3 regions of the Prauserella sediminis genome follow, and region 2 is predicted to be linked to each of the others. Evidence: riboswitches for the same ligand, from Rfam matches in the RefSeq annotation. Region 2 holds a riboswitch; each other region holds the start of a gene.
What was found. A riboswitch is a leader RNA that binds a small molecule or an ion and turns the genes downstream of it on or off. The one in region 2 is predicted to bind cobalamin.
Positions count from the first base shown of each region.

Region 1: it holds a riboswitch for cobalamin, as region 2 does, so the genes downstream of both, metE (5-methyltetrahydropteroyltriglutamate--homocysteine S-methyltransferase) here and metE (5-methyltetrahydropteroyltriglutamate--homocysteine S-methyltransferase) in region 2, are expected to answer to the same signal.
Region 3: it holds a riboswitch for cobalamin, as region 2 does, so the genes downstream of both, FB384_RS14860 (ABC transporter substrate-binding protein) here and metE (5-methyltetrahydropteroyltriglutamate--homocysteine S-methyltransferase) in region 2, are expected to answer to the same signal.

Region 1 is NZ_JACIBS010000006.1:37,435-45,156, reverse strand. It holds gene FB384_RS22730 (molybdopterin cofactor-binding domain-containing protein) at 1-1,627, opposite strand, end outside; gene FB384_RS22725 (TetR/AcrR family transcriptional regulator) at 1,808-2,503, shown strand; gene FB384_RS22720 (acyl-CoA dehydrogenase family protein) at 2,603-3,775, shown strand; cobalamin riboswitch at 3,901-4,126, shown strand; gene metE (5-methyltetrahydropteroyltriglutamate--homocysteine S-methyltransferase) at 4,256-6,352, shown strand; gene FB384_RS22710 (cytosine permease) at 6,414-7,722, opposite strand, start outside.
Region 2 is NZ_JACIBS010000003.1:50,706-58,427, forward strand. It holds gene FB384_RS20720 (ribonucleoside-diphosphate reductase subunit alpha) at 1-868, shown strand, start outside; gene FB384_RS20725 (ribonucleotide-diphosphate reductase subunit beta) at 918-1,997, shown strand; cobalamin riboswitch at 2,214-2,429, shown strand; gene metE (5-methyltetrahydropteroyltriglutamate--homocysteine S-methyltransferase) at 2,574-4,859, shown strand; gene FB384_RS20735 (IS481 family transposase) at 5,331-6,335, opposite strand; gene FB384_RS20740 (MarR family winged helix-turn-helix transcriptional regulator) at 6,332-6,769, opposite strand; gene FB384_RS20745 (hypothetical protein) at 6,766-7,146, opposite strand; gene FB384_RS20750 (hypothetical protein) at 7,342-7,722, shown strand, end outside.
Region 3 is NZ_JACIBS010000001.1:3,270,329-3,278,050, reverse strand. It holds gene FB384_RS14860 (ABC transporter substrate-binding protein) at 1-760, opposite strand, end outside; cobalamin riboswitch at 1,043-1,223, opposite strand; gene FB384_RS14855 (aconitate hydratase) at 1,352-3,310, shown strand; gene FB384_RS14850 (AAA family ATPase) at 3,432-4,607, shown strand; gene FB384_RS14845 (MmpS family transport accessory protein) at 4,816-5,439, opposite strand; gene FB384_RS14840 (hypothetical protein) at 5,591-6,127, opposite strand; gene FB384_RS14835 (hypothetical protein) at 6,456-6,671, opposite strand; gene FB384_RS14830 (hypothetical protein) at 6,836-7,135, shown strand; gene FB384_RS14825 (NUDIX domain-containing protein) at 7,164-7,712, opposite strand.

The sequences.
Region 1 (7,722 bases), on a different contig from region 2:
CGTTGGCCGTGCGGACGTCGGGGGAGTAGATGTTGCGCATCGAGCTGGTGTTGAACCGCGTGTCGGTCTCGACCAGCGATTGGCCGACGGCGCCGAAGTCGTACGGCAGGATCGTCGTCAGGTGGAAGATCACCTGGGCGAACGGGAGATTTCCCAGGCCGGCGGGCAGGTCGGCGGCCTTGGCGGTGATGATGTCGCCGAGGCCGTGCCGGAAGTCGGTCTCGATGCTGGTGTGCGCCTGCTGGAAGCCGAGCACGGTGTCGCCGGAGTAGCAGGCGCGGATGCGGGACGTGGCGAGCGGATGGGTACGGCCGACGCGGGCGTCGTCGGCGCGGTGCCACATGAGCTTGACCGGCACGCCCATCGCGTGGCTGATCCGCGCCGCTTCGATCGCGGGTTCGTCGAACAGTCGCCTGCCGAACGAGCCACCGCCCTGGACCACGTGGACCGTCACGTTGTTCAGGGGAATGCCGAGGGCCTCGGCGATGCGGCCCTGGGCGACGTTGGGGTTCTTCAGGCTCGCCCAGATCTCGGCGCGGCCTTCGCGCACGTCGGCGACCGCACTGTTGGTGTCCATCGCGGAGTTGCTGCGGAACCAGAACGTGAAGTCGCCCGAGACGGTCTCGCCCGCGGGAAGCGCGGGGACGGGCCCCTCCGCGGCGCGGACACCGGCGAGCGCGTCCTCGTCGGACATGCCTGCGACCGGACCGTCGTTCCAGGACACGTCGAGTGCTCGGACCGCGTCGATGCACTGGCCGAACGTCGAGGCCCGTACCGCGACTCCCGTCGGGACCGTCGCCACGTGCGTGACACCCGGCATGTCGCGCACCTCGTCCGCGTTGTGCACCGCGTTCGGGGTGCCGTTGAGTGTCGGGGCGCGGCACACCATCGTCGGCAGCGCGTCCGTGACGTCGAGGTCGGTGGCGAACCGCTTGGTGCCGGTCACGGCGTCGAGCGCGTCGATCCGGTTGACCGGCGTGCCGACGACGCCGTGGGAACCCTCGTCCTTGAGCTGGACCTCGACCGCTTCGGGCTGTTCTTTCGCCGCGAGGGCGGAGAGCCTGCCGTAGTCCACGCGGCGGCCGTCGGGCGCCACGATGTGGCCGAGGTGCGAGGTCAGCTTGTTCGCGCTGTCGCCGAGCACGGTCGCCGCGGCCTGCAGTAGTGCACCCTTTGCGACCGCGGCGGCCACGCGGATCGGTGTGTACATCGCGTGGATCGTGTTCGACCCACCGGTGATCTGGTTGTACAGCAGCTCGGGCCTGGCAGGAGCCAGCGTGACGTGGACCTTGTCGAGGGGCAGGTCGAGCTCTTCGGCGATGAGCATCGCGGCAGCCGTCGTGATGCCCTGGCCGACCTCGGCGCGAGGCAGCTCGAACGAGGCGGTGCCGTCGTCGTTGATCGTGACGGTGATCAGCTGCGACGTCGGCGCGGCGGCGAGGGTGAGCAGGTCGCTGAGATCGGCGATCTCGGCGGGCTGGGGAAGGGTCGGCAGTTCGCCGGCATCGGCCGTGGCGCCGCGGCCGAACATCCCGAGGTCGGCGGCGGCGACGACGGTCGCACCGCCGAGCAGATAACCGATGAACTTGCGCCGGTTGACCGTGCGCGGGCCATCCGTGGTGGTCACGAGGCACGCTCCTTTGCGTGTTTTCGTGCGGCGGTGCGGCGGGTACGGGAACGGACGCGGCGCGGGTCGGGCGCGGTCCCTTGATCCACCGTTCGTGGTACGCCTGTGTACCGGAGCGGAACGGTACACAGGCGTACCATTGAGGGGCAAACATCGTCATCCGTTAGGGGACATGAACCGTTGTCCACCAGAGCGGCCCCCGGCGACGCGGCCGGAGTGAATTCGCCCGCGGTGAGCTCGCCCGCCACGAGTTCCGCGGCCACCACCGGCGGTGTGCCGGGAGCCCGCAGCGACGGTGAGCGGCGCTCCGGTCCGGGGGCCTTCCGCAGGCGCCTGCTCGACGGCCTGGCCGCCGAGCTCGCGGCCGGCAGTTACCGCGACGCCACCGTCGCCGGGATCGTGCGCCGCGCCCGGACCTCGCGCCGCACCTTCTACCAGCACTTTGCCGACCGCGACGAGTGTTTCGTGACGCTGATGGCCGAGACCACGGGCGAGATGGTCCGCTACGTCTCCGAGGCCGTCGACGAGACGGAGCCGTGGCCCGAGCAGGTGCGCAGCGCCGTCGAAGCGTGGTTCGCCTACGCCGAGGCCGAACCGGCGATCGTCGTCAGCTGGATCAGGGACGTGCCCGCACTCGGGGACAAGGCGCGGCAGCTGCAGCGGATGCAGCTCGATGGTTTCGTGACGCTGGCGCAACGACTCCGGCAGCGCGCGGAGCTCCGCGGCGCCGGCGCGCCGGTGCCGCGCGAGAGTGTGATCATCCTGCTCGGCGGGCTGCGGGAACTCGTGGCGACGACCGTCGAGGACGGCGGGAGCCTCGACGGCGTGGTCGAATCGGCGGTCCACGCGGCCGTGTCCTTGCTGACTCCCCAGTGACGCGCCGTCCCGTCGGCGGCACGATGACGGCCGGAGGGCGGCACGATGACGTCCGCCACGGGACGCCCGCCAGAGGCGAAGACGACGAGAGGATCGGCCATGCCCGGCACACAGACACCGCTCGGCCTGTTCGGCACCGAGGACCTGATCGGCGAGGACGACAGGGCGATCCGCGACACGGTGCGGGCGTTCACCGCTGACCGGATCCGCCCGCACCTGGCGGACTGGTTCGACAGCGCGTCGATCCCTGCGCGCGACCTGGCCCGCGAACTCGGCAAGCTCGGTGTGCTCGGCATGCATCTCGAGGGGTACGGCTGCGCCGGTACCACGGCGACGGCCTACGGCCTGGCCTGTATGGAGCTCGAGGCCGCCGATTCGGGACTGCGGAGTCTCGTGTCGGTGCAGGGGTCGCTCGCGATGTACGCGATCTGGCGCTGGGGCTCGGAGGAACAGAAGCAGGAGTGGCTGCCGCGGATGGCCGCGGGGGAGGCGATCGGGTGCTTCGGCCTGACCGAGCCCGATTTCGGGTCGAACCCCGGCGAGATGCGGACCTACGCGCGCCGTGACGGGGAAGACTGGGTGCTCAACGGCACGAAGATGTGGATCACCAACGGTTCCGTGGCCGACGTGGCCGTGGTGTGGGCGCAGACCGACGACAAGATCCGGGGCTTCGTCGTGCCCACGGACACACCCGGATTCTCGGCTCCGGAGATCACGAAGAAGCTGTCGCTGCGGGCTTCGGTGACCAGTGAGCTCGTGCTGGAGGACGTCCGGCTGCCCGCGTCCGCCATGCTGCCGGAGGCGCGCGGCCTGTCCGGACCACTGTCGTGCCTGAACGAGGCCCGCTACGGCATCGTGTTCGGCGCACTCGGCGCGGCCCGGGACTGCCTCGAGACCGCGATCGCCTACGCGCAGGAACGCGACATCTTCGGCAAACCCCTGGCCTCCTACCAGGCCACCCAGCTCAAACTCGCCGACATGAGCCTCGAGCTCGGCAAGGGAATGCTGCTGGCGCTGCACCTCGGAAAGCTCAAGGATGCCGGCACGCTCACGTCCGAGCAGGTCAGCACCGGCAAGCTGAACAACGTGCGGGAGGCCATCGCGATCGCGCGGGAATGCCGGACGCTGCTCGGTGCCAACGGCATCAGCCTCGAATACCCGGTCCTGCGGCACGCCAACAATCTCGAATCGGTGCTGACCTACGAGGGCACGTCGGAGGTGCACCAGCTCGTCATCGGGCAGACCCTGACGGGCCACTCGGCGTTCCGGTGACGGCCGGCGCCGGCCTGTGAGCGAGGTCTCCACCCGCGGCAACGATGCAGGCCGGCGCCGATCCCGGGGTGGGCGAGCGGTCTTCACCGCGTCGTCGCCGGGCGCGACGGCGGGCCGCGGGAGGCTAGGGTGGCCGTGCTGGTGGTTCACCCGCGCCGGGCCCGCACGGGCCTGCCGGGTGAGGCAAGAGGGAACCCGGTGCGAATCCGGGACTGCCCCGCAGCGGTGAGCGGGAACGACCGCCGTCAACAGCACTGGACCCCGGGTCCGGGAAGCGACGGCCAGTAGGACCTCCGGCCCAGGCCGGGAGTGCCCGCGAGTCCGAAGACCTGCCACCGGCGCGCGCACCACCCGGTGCGCGCGGGTCCGAGGTCTCGCGGGTGGACCGGGCGGACGGGCCGGGGTGTGTGCCCCGATCGGCGTGCGCCCCTCCGGCGGGACCGTCGGCACCCGTGTCGACGAGCTCGCGAGGAGAGAGCATTGACCGGCATCATCGGTTCCACCGTCCTGGGATATCCCCGCATCGGCCCCGGCAGGGAGCTGCCGCGGGCGCTCGAACGTTACTGGACCCACCGCGCGGACGAGTCCGAACTCCGTGCCGTCGCCCGGGAACTGCGGGCGCGCACGTGGCGGGAGCTGTCCGCCGCGGGGCTCGACTCGGTGCCGGGCGGCACCTTCTCGTACTACGACCACGTCCTCGACACGGCCGTGATGGCCGGTGCCGTGCCCGAGCGGTTCCGTGCGCTCGGCCTCGGCCCGTTGGACACGTACTTCGCCATGGCACGGGGCACCGACTCGGTGTCACCGTTGGCCACCGCGTCCTGGTTCGGCACGTCCTACCACCACCTGGTGCCGGAGATCGGTCCGGACACCCCGCTCACGTTCGCCGACCGAACCCCGGTGCGGGACTATCTCGAGGCGTTGCGGCTCGGCGTGCACACCCGGCCGGTGCTGCTCGGCCCCGTGACGTTCCTGCTGCTGTGCGCCCCGGAGCCGGGGTCGCCGCCCGGTTTCCGGCCCCTCGATCGCCTCGGCGAACTGCTCGGGGTGTACGCCTGGGTGCTCGGCGAGTTGCAGGCGGCTGGAGCCGACTGGGTGCAGCTCGACGAACCGGCGTTCGCCGCCGACCGCACCGCCGCCGACCGTGACGCCCTGCGGGACGCCTACGACGTCCTGGGCGCCCGGACGCGGCGCCCGGCCCTGTTGGCCGCCGTGCCGTACGGCGACCCGGGGCCGGCACTCGGCGCCCTCGCCGCCACACCCGTCGAGGGCGTCGCGGTCGACCTCGTGTCGGAGACGTCCACGGCGAACACGGTCGTCGCCGCGCCGGGCCTGTCGGACAAGACGCTCGTGGCCGGGCTGGTCGACGGGCGCAACGTGTGGCGCACCGACCTCGACACGGCGCTGGTCACGGCGGCCACGCTGCTCGGTTCGGCACGGGAGGTCGTGGTGGGCACATCGTGCTCGCTGCTGCACGTGCCGTACGACCTCGACCGGGAGACCGCGCTGGACCCGCAGGTCGCGCCGTGGCTCGCGTTCGCCTCGCAGAAGGTGCGGGAGGTGGTGGCGCTGGCCACGGCGTTGCGCCGCGGCCCCGACACCGCCGCAGCCGAGCTGACCCGCACCCGGGAGATCCTCGCCCACCGCGGTGCGAACCCGCCTACCGACCGGCGCGTCCGGGCGCGGCTGGCCACCCTGCGGCCTGCGCATCTCCGGCGCGCCGCGTACGCCGACCGGCGCGCGGCGCAAGACCGTAACCGCGGGTCGGACGAACCGATCGACCCGCTCGTGGCGGCCGTCGACCGGCGGGCGCGCACCGACAGCGGCGGCGACGAGTCGTACGCCGAACGGATGCGCGCGGGCCTGCACGACGTGGTGCGCCTGCAGGAAGTGCTCGGACCGCACGCGGCAGACCTCGCAGCGCCCTCGGCCGACCAGCGGCGCTACGACGACCTGGTGTGTTTCGTCGCGCAGCGGCTGCGCGGCGTCGTGACCCCCGAACACGCGTGGGTGCAGCACAGCGGCGCCTACTGTGTCCGGCCACCGATCGTGGTGGGTGACGTGAGTAGGGCGGCGCCCATGACGGTCGAGTGGGTCACGACCGCCCAGCGGCTGACCACGGCTGCGGTGAAAGGCGTGTTGCCCGGTCCGGCGACGGCGATCGCGGGGATGTTCGTACGCGACGACGTCCCGGTGCTCGACACGGCGGCGCAGCTGGCGCTCGCGCTGCGCGACGAGGTGCGAGACCTGGAAGCGGCCGGCATTCGCGAGATCCAGGTGGACGAGCCCGCGTTGTGGCGGCGGCCGCCGCTGCGTGAGCGGGCCCGCCGTGACCGGTGGACGTGGGCGACCGAGGCGTTCCGGGTGGCGACGTCGGGCGCCGCGGCGTCGACGCGGATCCGCACACAGCTGGGTGATGCGGGGATCGAGGAGACGCTGCAGGTCACCGCGGCGCTCGACGCCGACGTGACGACGACCGCCGCGGCGACGGCGGGGTCTCGTGCCCATGCGGACGCGCTCGCGATGCTGCGGAACGCGGCGGCCGGACCGGAGTCGGCCGGCAGGCCGTTGCCGTAACGCCCGTGACCGACGATGCCCGGCACCACGGCGGGCCGGGCATCGTCTGCCGCGGTGCGGGTCAGTCCGCCGTCGCCGGCCGGCGGCCGAGCGCGGCCGTGAACGCGACGACGAGGGCGAAAGCGACGGCGATGCCCTGTACCGCAGGGATCCCCACGTCGAACAGTGATCCGACCAGTGCTGCGGCCGTGCCGCCGACATAGGCGAGCAGTCCGGGCCACACCACGAGCGGGACGTCCTCGACCGCGGTGCCGGGATCGCGGCGTCGCCACGCGAACAGGAACATGCCGATCAGCACTCCGCCCAGCGGGGGAACGAACACTCCGAGCAGCGTGAGGAAGGACGTGATCGCCTCGTCGATACCGGTGAGTGCCATCCCGATGCCGATGGCCACGCCACCGACGATGAACGGCCGCTTGTCGGGTTTGCCGAACAGCTCGGCACCCGCGACGCCGAACGCGTACGCCGTGTTGTCGTTGGTGGTCCACAGATTCGTCACGATGAGCAGGACCGCCAGACCTGTCGAACCGAGCCCGAGGAGCACGTTCGCGAAGTCCGGTTCGCCGTAGCCGATCGCTCCCAGCCCGCCGAAGGCGAGGAGTCCGAACTGGACCAGCAGCATCGTTCCGGCCGTCATCGCGAAGGCGAGCGTGCTGCCCGGGGCGAACCGCGTCCAGTTGCCGATCTGCGAACCACCGCTGACGAACGTGCCGATCATCATGGTCAGCGCCGTGCCTGCGCTGATCGCTCCCGTCCCCTCGTAGGACACCACGGCGTCCCACCCGCCCGCCTCGCCGACCGCCGAGATCGCGACCCAGAGGCACAGCGCCGTCATGAGCGGTACGGAGATCCACGACAGCAGCTCGATGCCGCGAAACCCGGTGTAGGCCGTCACGGCCATGGCGATTCCGCCGACCAGCACGAGTGGCCAGGTCACCGACAGGTCGAACGCACCGCCCAACAGGGTGGCGAGCACACCGACCGTGATGCCGTACCAGCCGATCTGGGTGCCGCCGAGCAGGAGCGAGGCCCATTTGCCGCCGGCTTTGCCGAGCGCGAGCCGTGCCAGCAACACGGTGGTGAGACCGGTGCGGGCGGCGGCGATGCCCAGGGTCGCGATGTAGCCGGCCAGCACGAGCGCCGAGATCAGCGCCAGTACGAGGAACGTCGGGAAGCCGAACGCGCCCGCGACCTGTCCGCCCGTCGCCATCGTCGGGGTGAAGAACCCGAAGCCGGCGATGACCACGGCGAGGGAGGCGATGCCTTTGCGGGCGTTGTCGGGAACCCTGCTCAGCGGATGATCGCGGTCGACCGGTGCCGGGGCGGCGCCCGGGTCGGCGGCGCCCGGATCGGATGGTGTCTGCGACGTC
Region 2 (7,722 bases):
CTTCGCCGACCACAGTACGGAGCTGATCTCGTATCACGCGATCGCAGCCTCGGCCGAACTGGCGGCGGAGCGCGGCCGTTACGAGTCCTTCGAAGGATCGTTGTGGAGCCGAGGGATCCTGCCGCTCGACTCGCTGCGCCTGCTTGAGGACGCCCGTGGCGGCGACGTCCAGCTCGACCATTCGTCCACTCTGGACTGGGACACGCTGCGAGATCGCGTGCGCGAACAGGGGATGCGCAACTCGAACGTCATGGCCGTCGCGCCGACGGCGACGATCTCCAACATCTGCGGCGTCGCCCAGTCGATCGAACCGCTCTACCGGAACCTCTACGTCAAGGCGAACATGTCCGGCGACTTCACCTCGATCAACCCGTGGCTGGTCGACGACCTTCGGCAACGCGGTCTGTGGGACGAGACGATGGTGGCCGACCTGAAATACTTCGACGGCAATCTCGGTGACATCGACCGTGTCCCCGCCGAGCTCAAGGAGCTCTACGCGACCGCATTCGAGATCGACTCGTCGTGGCTGATCGCCGCCGCCGCGCGTCGGCAGAAATGGATCGACCAGGCACAGTCGCTGAATCTCTACGTCGCGGGCGCCAGCGGCCGCCAACTCGACGAGCTGTACCGGCTCGCATGGCACCGCGGGCTCAAGACCACATACTACCTGCGATCCACCGGGGCCACCCACGTCGAGAAGAGCACGCTGCGCGGCACGGACGGCAGGCTCAACGCCGTTCCGGCCGAGTTGCCGGCAGCACCGACGGGGCCTGCGGGACCGTCGTCGGCGGTGGACCCACCCGGCGCGTTTGCGGTCCCGGACGGCGCCTGCTCGGTCGACGACCCCGAGTGCGAGGCCTGCCAGTGACGGGCACGCGAGACCACAAGACACCGCACGTGACCACGGAAGCGATTCCATGACCGTCCAACCCACCTCCGCCGCGGCGATGACCGGACTCGGCGCGATCGACCGGGGCGCCGGTCGCGTCGACGTCGGCGAGAAGTCGATGATCAACGCCCGTGCCGACGTCAACCAGCTGCTGCCGATGAAGTACGGCTGGGCGTGGCAGAAGTACCTCGCCGGCTGTGCCAATCACTGGATGCCGACCGAGGTGTCGATGCAGGCCGACATGGCGCTGTGGAAGTCGCGCGACGGACTGACCGACGACGAGCGTCTGATGCTCACGCGCAACCTGGGATTCTTCGCCACGGCGGAATCACTGGTGGCCAACAACATCGTGCTCGCCGTGTACCGCCACATCACCAACCCCGAGTGCCGTCAGTACCTGCTGCGGCAGGCCTTCGAGGAGGCCGTGCACACGCACACGTTCCAGTACATCTGTGAGAGCCTCGGGCTCGACGAGGGCGAGCTGTTCAACGCCTACCGGGAGATCCCGTCGATCGCCGACAAGGACTCGTGGGCACTGCACTACACCCAGAACCTCGAGAATCCCGACTTCACGACCGGTACCCCCGAGGCCGACCAGGCGTTCCTGCGTGACCTCGTCGCCTTCTACGTGATCTTCGAAGGCATGTGGTTCTACACCGGTTTCGCGCAGATCCTGTCGCTGGGAAGGCGCAACAAGATGGTCGGCATCGCCGAGCAGTACCAGTACATCCTGCGTGACGAGTCGATCCACCTGAACTTCGGCATCGATTGCATCAACCAGATCAAGCTCGAGAACCCGCACCTGTGGAGCCCGGAGTTCCAGGAGGAAGTGCGGCAGATGCTGACCGAGGCGTGCGAGCTGGAGATCGCCTACGGCCGCGACACCATGCCCCGCGGCATCCTGGGGCTCAACGCCGAGCTGTGCGCGCAGTACATGCACTTCATCACCAACCGCCGGTGTGACCAACTGGGACTGCGACCGGTGTTCGCCGAGGTCGACAACCCGTTCCCGTGGCTGTCGGAGGCGATGGACCTGCAGAAGGAGAAGAACTTCTTCGAGACCAGAGTGATCGAGTACCAATCGGGCTCGACCCTCGACTGGGACTGACACCCGCCCGCGACCCGGGCCGGTCGCCCCGGTGTCCGGTCCGGGTCCGTCGGTGCACGCCGGACCGACGGGTCGTTGTGATCGACATCTCCGGCGCCGCCCGATGATCGGGAAAGCCGACGTCGTGCGCCGTGCCGGACCCGCGCGGGGCCCTTGCAAGTTCCCTCCGATGAGCCGTGCGGGCTTGTCATGGAGCTGACCACGACTAGCCTGATGGTGCTGGTGGTTCGTCCGTTCCCCATCACGACCCGGTCGCGTCGGGTTCGGACGAGGCAAGAGGGAACCCGGTGCGAATCCGGGACTGCCCCGCAGCGGTGAGTGGGAACGACAGCCGTCAGAAGCACTGGATGCGATCCGGGAAGCGACGGCCGGTAGGAATCCCGGCGTGCAGCGCCGGAAACGCCCGCGAGTCCGAAGACCTGCCACCGGTACGTGCGCCGCGGCGCACGTGGTCCGAGGTCTCGCGGGAGGACCTGACGGACGACCGGTTCGGTGGCGAGGTGTGCTGCTCTCCGGTCGGCGTGTCCTCCTCGAAGACCTCGGCGTCCGTATCGTCGAGCTCGCGAGGAGAGAGCCTTGACCGGCACCATCGGATCCACCGTCCTGGGATATCCCCGTATCGGGCCCAACCGGGAACTCAAACGTGCCCTGGAGAAGTACTGGTCGGCCGAGACCGACGAAGCCGATCTGCGTGACGTCGCGTGGAAACTCCGCGCCGACTCCTGGCACGCGCTGCACGACGCCGGGCTCGACTCGGTACCCGGCAACACGTTTTCCTACTACGACCAGGTCCTGGACACCGCCGTCACGGTCGGCGCGGTCCCGCGCCGCTACCGCGAGCTGGGCCTGAACCCGCTGGACACCTATTTCGCCATGGCACGCGGCGTGGAATCGACGCCGCCGCTGGAAATGACGAAGTGGTTCGACACCAACTATCACTACCTCGTTCCGGAGATCGGACCGGATACGACGTTCTCGCTGTCCGACCGGACACCGGTCGAACAGTTCCGCGAGGCCACCGAACTCGGCATCACCACGCGGCCCGTACTGGTGGGCCCGCTGACGTTTCTCCTGCTGTCCAAACCGGACGGTGAAGCGCCCGCTGCGTTCCGGCCACTGGACCGGCTCGACGATCTCGTCGACGTCTACGCCGAACTGCTCGCCGAGCTCCGGCGTGCCGGGACGGAATGGGTACAGCTCGACGAACCCGCGTTCGCGGCCGACCGCACCCAGACCGAGCTGGGCGCGCTGCGGGAAACCTACCGCCGGCTCGGCAGCCTGTCCGAGCGGCCGAAACTCCTCGTCGCGGGCTACTTCGGCGACCTCGGCGACGCACTGGACGTGCTGGCCTCCTCCCCCGTCGACGGTCTCGCGGTCGACCTCGTCACCGATCGCGCCACTGTCGACACGCTGCCGACGCTGACCGGCCTGCGGGACAAGACCCTGGTCGCCGGCCTCGTCGACGGCCGCAACGTCTGGCGCACCGACCTCGACAAGGCACTGGCCACGGCCGCGAGCCTCCTGGGCAGCGCCGACGAGCTCGCCGTCGGCACGTCCTGTTCGCTGCTGCACGTGCCCTACGACGTAGAACCGGAGGACATCGAGCCGCAGGTCAAATCGTGGCTGGCGTTCGCGGCACAGAAGGTGCGTGAAGTGGTCACGCTGGGCAGGGCATTGCGCGAAGGCCGGGACGCAGTGGCCACCGACCTCGGCGCCGCACGCGCTGCCGTCGCCGACCGCGCCACCGCGGATCGGGTACGCCACTCCGGCGTGCGATCGCGGGTGGCAGCACTGCGCCCGGAGGCCTCCCGGCGTGCCGACTATCCGGTGCGCCGGGATGCACAGGCCGCAGCGCTGGCGCTGCCCCCACTGCCCACCACGACGATCGGCTCGTTCCCGCAGACCACCGACGTCCGCAAGGCCCGTGCGCAGCTGCGCCGCGGCAGCATCGACGAGGCCGCCTACCGCCGGCGGATGCGCGAGGAGATCGAGCGGGTGATCCGCCTGCAGGAGGATCTCGGCCTGGATGTGCTCGTACACGGTGAGCCCGAGCGAGGCGACATGGTGCAGTACTTCTCCGAGTATCTGGAGGGCTTCGTCTCCACCCACCACGGCTGGGTGCAGTCCTACGGATCCCGGTGCGTGCGCCCGCCGATCCTGTTCGGCGACGTGTCCCGGCCGGAACCGATGACCGTCGACTGGACCACCTATGCCCAGGGACTCACGTCGAAGCCGGTGAAAGGAATGCTCACGGGCCCCGTCACGATCCTGGCCTGGTCGTTCGTGCGCAACGACCAGCCGCTCGGGGACACGGCCACACAGGTCGCGCTGGCAATCCGGGACGAGGTGCGCGACCTCGAAACGGCGGGGATCAGGGTGGTGCAGGTCGACGAGCCGGCCCTGCGGGAACTCCTGCCGTTGCGGGCCGCGCAGCAGCAGGAGTACCTGGACTGGGCCGTCGAGTCGTTCCGGCTCGCCACTACCGGAGTCACCGACAGCACCCAGATCCACACCCACCTGTGCTACTCGGAGTTCGGCGACGTCATCGACGCGATCGTCGCGCTCGACGCCGATGTGACGAGCATCGAGGCCGCTCGCTCGCGCATGGAGGTCCTCCGCGATCTGAGCGACGTCGGCTACGCCAAGGGCATCGGACCGGGCGTCTACGACATCCACTCCCCGCGAGTGCCCGAATCCTCCGAGATCACCGATCTGCTGCAGGCCGCGTTGGAGGCCGTGCCCGCCGAACGGCTGTGGGTCAACCCGGACTGCGGACTCAAGACCCGCGGTTACACCGAGGTCGAGCACGCGCTGCGGAACATGCTCGACGCGACCACGCGGGCACGCGCAACTCTGCGCTGACCACTGCAGCACCTGGGAGCACCTGTGTGGGGCCGCCGATCGGCGGCCCCACACCGCCGGTTGGACCGCACCCGACTTCACGTCGGACACGAGCACGGCGAGCTGCGCCGGCTCATCTCCACTCCTCGTCCGCGCCGACTTCGTGCCTTTCACGGGACTTATCCGCTCGTGGTTGCCGGCCCCGGCCCGGTCGGAGCAGCTGGCCTGATCGGGAGCTTGACCGACTGGTGTTCGCGCACCGGTCGTGTCTCATCACAGTCCTGCCGAATCTCCGCCCCTGGCCGGAATCACATCCGCTCCCACGCAAGAAGAGAACGCATGACCAGTGCGACCGATCTACGCGACGTGGTCGATGTCGTTTTCACCGGACTACCGGTGACCTGACCGCCACCGGCCGCGTGTACCGACCGGCTCCCACCCCGATGGACGACCTCGCCCACGGAAACCCCGACACGCTGGATACGAAGCCAACTAGGTGTATGAGGGCTGGACGTTGGTGACGCCGCCGCGAAGTCGAGATGCTGGCGGCCGTCCGCCGGCTCCGCTGTGCGGTCGGTGGTAGTTGTAGTGGATGTTCCAGACGGCGATCGCGGAAGAGCGGGCGTCCTCGCTATTGAACTCGCGGGCGTAGAGCAGTTCCTCGGCCAGGATTCGCTGGTAGCGCTCAACCTTGCCGTTGTGGCGCGGGGTGTACGGCTTCGTCTTCTGATGTCGCGTGCGCTGGCCGACGACCCGGGCGAAGTCACCGGAGCGGTAGCAGGCCCCCTTGTCGGTGACGACCCGGTGGATGTGTGTGATGCCGTGGGCGGCGAACCAGACCTTGGCTCGGGCGAGGAACGCTGCAGCAGTCGTTCCCTTCTCGTCGGGCAGGGGCTCGGTGTAGGAGAGTCGGGAGAATCCGTCGACGGCGGAGTGCAGGTAGGTGTAGCCGCGCTTCGCGCCAGCTGACTTGGCGCGATCGACGGTCTTGGCCTGGTCGCTGTCGCGGCCGTGGATACGCCAGCCGCCTCCATCGGGGATCCGGCCGACCTTCTTCACGTCGAGGTGGACCATGTGTCCGGGCCAACGGGCGGTGATCTTCCCGGGCTTACGGTTGTTGTCGCCGCCGGGGTCGATGAACCTCCGTCTACCCAGTCCGAGCCTGGTCAGGTGGCGGGTGACGGTGCGGCGGTTGATCGTGAATCCGAGGTCAGCGAGCTCATCGGTGATGCGTTGGGCTGACCGCTTGTGCTCGCGTCGCCAGGTCTCGATCTGCTCGATGGCCCAGGCTGGTGTGGCGTTCGGGCTCCGGTGGGGGCTCGATGAGCGGTCGCGCAGCCCGGCATCTCCGTGACGTCGCCATCGGTTGACCCACTTCGATGCGCAGGCACGCGAGATCCCCATCTCGGCGGCCACATGGGCGATGGGACGCGTCTTACATCGCTCGACCAGTCGGCGGCGTCCCTCGAGGCTGAGCGGGGCGTTGGCGTGGCTCATGCGTCCATCTCGTATGAGCGGTCCATCAGGTCGGTCATCGCCCGTTGGAAGTCGCGGCGTTTCTTGTCGCTCCAGCCTGTGGTCAGCTCAGCGAACACTTCCTCCTGCCAACGATGCGCTTGGTCCAGCATCGACCGGCCCGCAGAGGTGAGTGATGCTTCGCGTCGTCGGCCATCGGTCGCGGACGCTGCCATGACGAGGTACCCGGCTGAGGTGGCGCTCTTGATCAACCGTGACGCGCCGCTCTGGTCGATCCCGACCTCCTGCGCGATCGCGTTCACCGTTGCCGGGCTGGCGCGCAGCCTCAGCGCATGGACAGCCTCGCACACGAGCACGAGCCGCCCCTGCTCACCGCCAGTGTCTGCTGCGGCAGAGCGGCGTGACCAGTGCCTGACGAAATGGAACAGGACCTGTCCCGGGCCGAGGACTGTCACTCGGTTGCCGCCATCTCGCGGCAGGTGTAGGCCAGCTCGAGAGCGGCCTTGAGGTCTGGCAGTCTGAGAGCAGCCGTGACCTTCCCGCCGGAAGCGCGGAAGACGGTCGCTACCCGCGTGGATTCCGTGCTCTCGGGCCAGGTCGCGTCCTCCTCGACCACCATCAGTCGCTCACTGACAGGGTGCCAGGACCGCGGGACCAGCTTGATCCCCGAGCGCTCCACCCACTCGGCAAACTGCGCAGGCGTGATCGGACCCGCGCCCTTCGGACCGAGCACGACGACCGGATCGCCTACCGTACGCTCAGATCGCTGCAGGTCGCGGGCATTGACGCTCGCATGCCACTCGTTGATCGCTTCTTCAAGGTTGGGTTCCATGACCAGCAGTATCTGCGATTCGCATACATCTACGCTCGGGTGGCTGCGACATCAACCTCCTGCCCCGCAACACGTAGCTGCTCTCTTTTCGGTGGATCGAAAACAGCGAGACATCGCCGCCGTCCCTGACAAAGACTGCCCCGGTCATCACCTCCGCGACAAACGGTGGGACATCCGACCACGAAAGGGTAGTGAATGAAAACGGCACGGCTACTGTCGATCGCGGCTGCTGCTGCGATGACAGCCGGGACGTTCCTAGCAGCGTCTCCCGCGATAGCTTCCGACGCAAACCCCCGGTCGGGCACGACACTCGCATCGGAAACCAAGGATTTTGACGCTTACGTTCGGAAATCCAGCAGGACCAGCTCGAATCCCCCCAACTCCAACAACTGTGTGTCCATTGTCGGCAAAGGGGCGGCCTGCTTCGAACCGCACGGCGACTGGTTCTGGCTCAAGGACAACTACGCGGACGGGTATTCAATCCACGCAAAGGCCAACACATCCGTCATGCAGGCGTCATGGCGCTGCTCACCGACATACGGGTCAGAAGCCGATTGGCAAAAGTGCACGTTCCAC
Region 3 (7,722 bases), on a different contig from region 2:
GGTCACGCTTGACCAGTTCCTCGGCGCCGACATCGATGTTGCGTTTCTTCGACAGGTCGGCGAAGGCGTTCGTGCCGCCCGCCCGTTCGATGATGTGCGAACCGAAGTCGATACCGCTCGCGACGCCGTAGGTGCCGTCCTCGTTGGGCGACACGATGGCGACCGACGGCCGGTCGACGCCGGCGACCTGTTTCTCGACCGTGGCGATCCGTTCGCGCATGTCGCTGATCACGGCCTCCGCGTTGTCCTCGACGCCGAACAGGGCGCCGAGATCGCGCAGGTCCCGGTAGATGTTCTCGACCTTCACGGTGGCCGGGTCGATCGACTGGTCGGTGAGGCCGTCCTCGCTGGGGCAGAGCGGTGAGAGGATCCAGCTCTGCACGCCGACCTCACGAAGGCTGGCGCGCGTGCCGACCGAACTATCGGCGCCCTGCTCGGCGAAGAATCCGTTGAAGCCGGACAGCACGAAGTCCGGGTTCGCCTGCAGCAGTGCCTCTCTGCTGGGGAGGCTGGGCAGGTAGTCCACATCGGCCTGACGGTCCGCGTACTCCGGCAGCACCTTCGCATCCAGGAACGCGGTTCCGGCGAGCCGGTCGCTCACCCCGAGAGCATGGGCCAGTTCGATGGCGGGCTGGTAGGCCGCGTAGATGCGCTGCGGCGGATCGCCGGTGGCCACGTCGATGCCGCAATTGGTCCGGCTGGTCGCACCGCCCGCTGCCGATGCGGCATCCGGCGGTGGCGGTGCGCAGGCCGTCGCCACGGCAGTCAGAACTGCCGCGCACAGGGCCGTGGCACGCCGAGCTGTGGCGTGCGGAGAAGTGGTCGCGACGGAGTTGCGCCCACGGCGCAGAGTGGAAGTGGCGCGCCGACGGCGCAGAGCGCCAGTTGAACGCCTTCGGCGCAGTGATACAGGGCGACTTCGGCGCGGTGATACAGAGTTGCGCCTTCGGCGCAGCGATACAGGGCGCCTTCGGCGCAGCGGCAATGACATCGTCAGCCCGCCCCTCCAGGTCCTCGTGGATCGGGTCATCGGTGTGCGATCGGGTCACACAGTGCCGTGGCCGGTCTCCTGGCTGACGGGTCGTACGCGCTGTGCCAGCCTTCCCGGAACGTTCGTTCCAGTGGCTCGCATGCTGAACGGCACAGCACTTCCCGAATCACAGTGGCGAGGGCCGCTCCGGTTTTCCACCGGATTCCCGTGCACCACGGCGGTGTGAACCTAACAGACCCGCGCGCCACCCGGGGTGTGTCGGCACCCACACGGCGCACGACGCAGTGGTCGACGTTTCGATCCGCCCCGCACCGGCAACCTCCACCCTGCAGACTCCCCGGGCCGAAGGAAGCGGAACGTATGCCTCGCAACGTTGCACAGAAGCTGATCGCCGACCACCTCGTGGACGGCACGATGACGCCGGGCGAGGAAATCGCGATCCGGATCGATCAGACCCTGACCCAGGACGCCACCGGAACGCTGGTCATGCAGGAGCTGGAGGCACTGGACCTGGACCGGACCCGCGCCGACGTCAGTGTCCAGTACGTCGACCACAACCTGCTGCAGGCCGACGAGCGCAATGCCGAGGACCACGCGTTCCTCCGTTCGGCGTGCCGCCGGTACGGCCTCTGGTACTCCAAACCGGGCAACGGCGTGTCGCACCCGACCCACATGCAGCGGTTCGGCGTGCCGGGTGCGAGCATGGTCGGCTCCGATTCGCACACGCCGGCGGCCGGGTCGTTGGGGATGCTGGCGATCGGGGTCGGCGGGCTGGACGTGGCCACGGCGATCACGGGCGAACCGATGTACGTGCGGATGCCGGAGATCTGGGGTGTGCGGCTGACCGGCGAGCTCCCACCGTGGGTGTCGGCCAAGGACGTCATCCTGGAGATGCTGCGCAGGCACACGGTGTCGGGCGCGGTGAACCGGATCATCGAGTACCACGGGCCGGGTCTGGCGAAGCTGTCGGCGATGGACCGGCACGTGATCGCCAATATGGGCGCCGAGCTGGGCGCCACGACGACGGTGTTCCCGTCGGACGACGCGGTGCGGCGGTTCCTGCGTACCGAAGGCAGGGAGCAGGACTTCGTGGAGATCGCCGCCGACGAGGATGCCCAGTACGACGTCACCGACGAGATCGACCTGTCGACATTGGTGCCGCTGATCGCGAAGCCGTCGGCGCCGGACAACGTCGTCGAGGTGCGCGAGGTCGCCGGAACGCCGTTGGGGCAGGCGATCATCGGCTCGTCGGCCAACCCGGGGCTGCGTGACTTCGCGATCGCCGCCGCAATGGTCCGCGGCAAGCAGACGGCGGGCGGCGTCAGTTTCGACATCAACCCGACGTCGCGGGAGATCTTCGCCGACCTGACGAAGATGGGCGGCACGTTCGACCTGGTGTCGGCGGGCGCGCGGATCCACCAGGCGGGATGCATGGGGTGCATCGGCATGGGGCAGGCTCCCGCCGTGGGGCACAACTCGCTGCGCACCTTCCCGCGGAACTTCCCCGGTCGTTCGGGCACGCGGGAGGATTCGGTGTGGTTGTGCTCGCCGGAGACGGCCGCGGCCAGTGCGCTCAAGGGTGTGATCACCGATCCGCGCGATCTGGGGATGGAGGAGCCCGCACTGGCGCTTCCCGAGCACGCGACGATCAACCCGGACACGCTGGAGGAGCCACCTCCGCCCGAGGTGTCGCGCCGCGCGGAACTGACGAAGGGCCCGAACATCTCGGCGCTGCCGGACTTCCCGCCGTTGCCGGACCGGATCGAGGCGCCGGTGCTGCTGAAGGTAGGTGACGACGTGTCGACCGACGAGATCTCCCCCGCCGGGGCCGCCGCGTTGCCGTACCGGTCGAACATCCCGGCGCTGGCCGAGTTCACGTTCACGCGGATCGACCCGGACTATCCGGCGCGGGCGCGGGAGACGGCCGGCGGTTCGGGGCACGTGATCGTCGGTGGCCGCAACTACGGTCAGGGTTCGTCGCGTGAGCACGCCGCGATCACGCCGCGCCACTTGGGGCTGCGCATGGTGATCGCGGTGTCGTTCGCGCGGATCCACTGGCAGAACCTGGCGAACTTCGGAATCCTGCCGGTCGAATTCACCGACCCCGAGGACTACGCCCGCATCGACGCCGACGACACGCTCGTGGTCGAGGACCTCCGCCGGCCGCTGGGTGAGCCGGACGCCCGGCTGAGGGTGCGGAATGCCACGAAGGACCAGCGCTACGAGGTGCGGCATACCCTGTCGCAGCGCCAACGTGACGCCGTGCTGGCAGGCGGGAAGATCCCGTTGTTGGCGCAGAGGTCGGCGACCGTGTCGTGAGTGGTGGGTGTCGGCCGTCTTGGGTCGCTGACCGGAGCCGGGTGGATGGTTCGTCGCGCGGTGCGGAACGTCCGCGCGCGACCGCCGGTGGGTGTCGGTGGTGGCGCTTACGGTCGTTCGCATGCTGACGACACTGGCCGTGCAGAACTACCGTTCGCTGCGGGATCTGGTGCTGCCGCTGTCGCGGCTGACCGTGGTGACGGGCGCCAACGGGAGTGGCAAATCGAATCTGTACCGGGCGATGCGGCTGTTGGCGGATGCGGCGCGTAGTGGTGCAGTCGGCGCGCTGGCACGCGAGGGCGGGTTGCCGTCGACGTTGTGGGCTGGGCCGGAGACGATCGGCCGCGCGGTGCGGGAGGGCAGCGCTCCCCCGCAGGGCACCGTGCGGACGAAGTCCGTCGGATTGCGGCTCGGCTTCACGGGCGACGAGTTCGGCTACGCACTCGATCTGGGGATGCCGGTGCCGGTCGAGAAGTCGGCGTTCAACCGGGATCCGGAGTTCAAACGGGAATGCGTGTGGAGCGGATCGGTGCTGCGCAAGGGCGCGTTGTTGGCCGACCGGGACGGCCCGGTGGTACGTACCCGTGAGGCGGGCGGGGCGTGGGGCCGGGAGGCGCATCGGATCCCGGTGACCGACAGCATGCTGACGTCGTTCGCCGATCCGCGGGTATCACCGGAGGTGCTGGTGGTGCGGGAACGGATCCGGTCGTGGCGGTTCTACGACCATTTCCGCACCGACGCCGATGCCCCGGCCCGGCAGGTGCGCATCGGAACCCGCACCTCGGTGCTCGACCACGACGGTGGCGACCTGGCCGCGGCGTTGCGGACGATCGAGGAGATCGGCGACATCGACGCGCTGCACACCTCGGTCGAGAACGCGTTCCCGGGGTCTCGGCTGTCGGTGGAGGTCGGTGAGGACGGCAGACTCGAGCTGCACGTGCACCAGTACGGGTTGTTGCGGCCGTTGTCGGTGGCGGAGTTGTCGGACGGGACGTTGCGGTATCTGTTGTGGGTGGCGGCGTTGCTGAGTCCGCGCCCGCCTGAGCTGCTGGTGCTGAACGAACCGGAGACCAGCCTGCATCCGAGTCTGCTGCCCGCGTTGGCGACGTTGATCGCGACGGCGGCGGAACACACGCAGGTCGTGGTGGTGACGCACGCCCGCCCGCTGGTCCACGCGGTGCAGGCAGCGGCGAGTGAGGCGAACCTGGTGGAGTTGGAGAAGGAGTTCGGTGCGACGGTGCTGGCCGAGCGGCCTGGCGTGCTCGACCGTCCGGCATGGGAGTGGCCGAAACGCTGAGCTGCGGCGCAGTGGTCACGATTTGGTCTTGCACTAAGCAGTGGCCACAGCCATGTCCCGGACTGCATCGACTCCGCTCGAGGTCCGTCGAGGAGCTACCCCGGAGAAGACCGGGGCGAGCGACCGTCAGGTCGACATCGAATGTCTGACCCGGTAACCGGCCCGCGCAGAACGGCGCGGGCCGGTTCTCAGTTGCACCGAGTCCGGCTCAACCGCCGAAGCCGTCACAGGTTGCTGTCGCGAACTGACCGTTGGCGGTGCTGGTCTTGGCGTCCTCACCGTCGACGGCCACCGTGCAGGTCACACTGCCACCGTCCCCACCGGTCATGACGGTGAGATTGCCGCCCTTGAACAGACCCTTCGTCGTGAGGTCTTTCGACCACGGCAGTTCGGTGACGTTCTCCTCGCTCGTCGACGTGGTCCCGTCGCCGTACGTGGTGTAACTGATGGTGGCGTTCGGCGCGTCACCGGTGACCTCGTAGTGAATCGCGACTTCACGGTTGGCCTCTTTGTCGACCTCGTTGGCCGCGTTGCCGAAGGCAGTGAGCCACAAGATGCAGATGACCAGCCCGACAGCCGAAACCACGACTCCGGCGATCGAGAGGCCCTTGTTTGTCGCTTTCCCGCGCCGGGCCCTGCTGAGCCCAATCGACGACAGAATGAGCCCGATAATCACCAGCGGCCAGGCGACCACTCCGATCAGCGGCAAGGGCGAGAAGATCAAACCGATCAGGCCGACGACGAACCCACTGGTACCGAGTCCGTTGCGCGGCTCCCTAGGTGGAGGGTCGACGGCACCCGTCGAGGACGAGTAGGGCGTTGGAGTGGTCATGGCGACCTTCCTTCATGATTCGATTGCCGAACCGTTGAGCCGATGTCGACGTCGAGTGGGGACTGATGCGGTTCCACCCGCTCTCAGGTTTCGCCCAAGCAGGCGCGGCGAGCGACCGTCCGATAGGGACGGTCACCACCGGAACCACTGGTCATTCCTGAAACCACATGCATGAGCCGTCGACGTTGAAGAACTCACCCTCTTCAACAGTCACCGACGCCTTGCCCATCGGCGTTCCGTTCGTGATGACCGACTCGAACTCGCCGGAGTCGTCCCGGGTGCGCTCCCAGTAGCACCCCATCAGGTCGCCAGGGTCCGGCCCGTCCGTCACGTACCGACCCGGTGGCGTGTCGACGCCCACCTGGTACATGCCCATCGTCAATCCCGTCCCCTCCGGCTCGCCCGCAGCTGTACTCTGCGCCGACTCGGCCGGGGCAGACTCAGTGACCGTCTCAGTGACCGGCGGGACAGACTCGGTCACCGTCTCGGTGTTCGGCGGGGCCGACTCGGTCACCGTCTCGAACACCGTCTTCGCAGGCGGTGCTACAGCAGCAGCCTGCTCCCCGCCTGCCAAGCCAACCGACGCGATACCGATCCCCACGCCCAACAGCAACGCCGCACTTACCGCGACCACCATCGGCCACCGCCGCCTACGCCGCGCCCTCACATCACCCGTGTACGCACTCATGCTCGTCCCTACCTTCTCCAGAGAATTACATCGTTGAGTTCGGCGGCGCCGCCGAGACCAGCGCAAGGACGACGAGTCCAGCAAGGTCGTTTCCGTTCAGCCGTCGTGAACATCCGACCTGCCGATTGTTTGCCTTGCTCCACCCCCAAGAATCGACCCAGTAAAGTCTCCGGATTCTCCAATAAATCCGAAGCCATACCCGTTCATCGTTTCCGGATCGCAAAACGCAACATCTACGTACAATTCGACCACGGAGAGGTCGATAATTCACCGAATTCAACAGCTTTAGGAAAATGGCAACGTTGGTGAGATGTAGTTGACTCGAGAATCAATACGTCCACTCCCAGCCTGCCGGACCGCCCATCAGAGCTCCGGGATCGAGCGCGAGTGTGCCGCTCGCCTCGGGGACGACGATCTCGATGGTGCCGCGGTACTTCTGGTTCACGCCGAACTGCCCTGACAGCTCGCCTTCGTAGCTGCGTTCTCCGGAGCCGCCGACACCGCGTTGGACATGGCACTGGCCGCTGGACAAACCGCAAGGCACGGCAACATCCCGGCCCTGGCGTCAGAGATCCATGTCCCGGAAGCGCATGGCCATTCCGACGTGACCAACGTGAATGTCTGACCGCGCTCCGCAACAGTGAACGAGCCCTCGACCGAGCCACCGACGACCGGCCACACTGGCTCGCGTACTTCGACCACTCCTCCATGGCAGCCAAAGCAGCGCACGTATTCCGCGACCTCGGAGCTCCACCGGAAGCCGAGCGTTACGCACGTCGCTCACTCGAAATGAGCGACGGCTACGAGCGCGGCCGCCTGTTCAACATCGCCTTGCTCGCCTCGACCTTGGCCGACCAACGACGGGTCGAGGAAGCGTGCGTGGAAGGCGCTCGCGCCGTCGGAATGATCAACCGCGTGCGATCCGTGCGCGCCACCAACTACCTGTCCGATCTCGCGCGCCGTCTCGCACCCTTCAGCGCAACACCTCAGGTCCCGCGACATGGATGACGTCGGCATCGCAACGCCACCCGTATAGTCAGCTCGGAGGGAAGGCCAGCACGTGCATGAGGCCCACCTGCGACGACGCACCCACGATCTCACCGCGATCCATCTTCTCGCGCACCGACGACAGCGGGAGCCAGGCGATCTCCTCGGCCTCGTTGATGTCGGTCGGGTCGCCGACGTACTCCGCACCGAGCGAGACGTACAGCCGGTTGTCCGCATCCGCCGAACCCACCATCGGCTGGGTCGACAACAACTTACGCACATCCCGCGGCCGCCAGCCCGTCTCCTCCTCGACCTCCCGCGCCACCGTCACCGCCGGATCCTCGTTCGGGTCGACATAGCCACCCGGCAACTCCCACACCCAACGGTCGAGAACCCACCGGTGCCGCCACATCATCAGCACATGCTCACGCGCGTCGTCGAGCACGACCATCATCGACGCCGTAGGCAACCGCAGCACGTACTGCTCGAACGTCACCCCGTCCGGCAACTCCACCGACGCGATCGACAACTTCAACTTCCGCGTGTCGTCGACCAGTCGCTCACCATGGATCGTCCACTGCGTCAGCCCGTTCCCCACGGCCCGCACC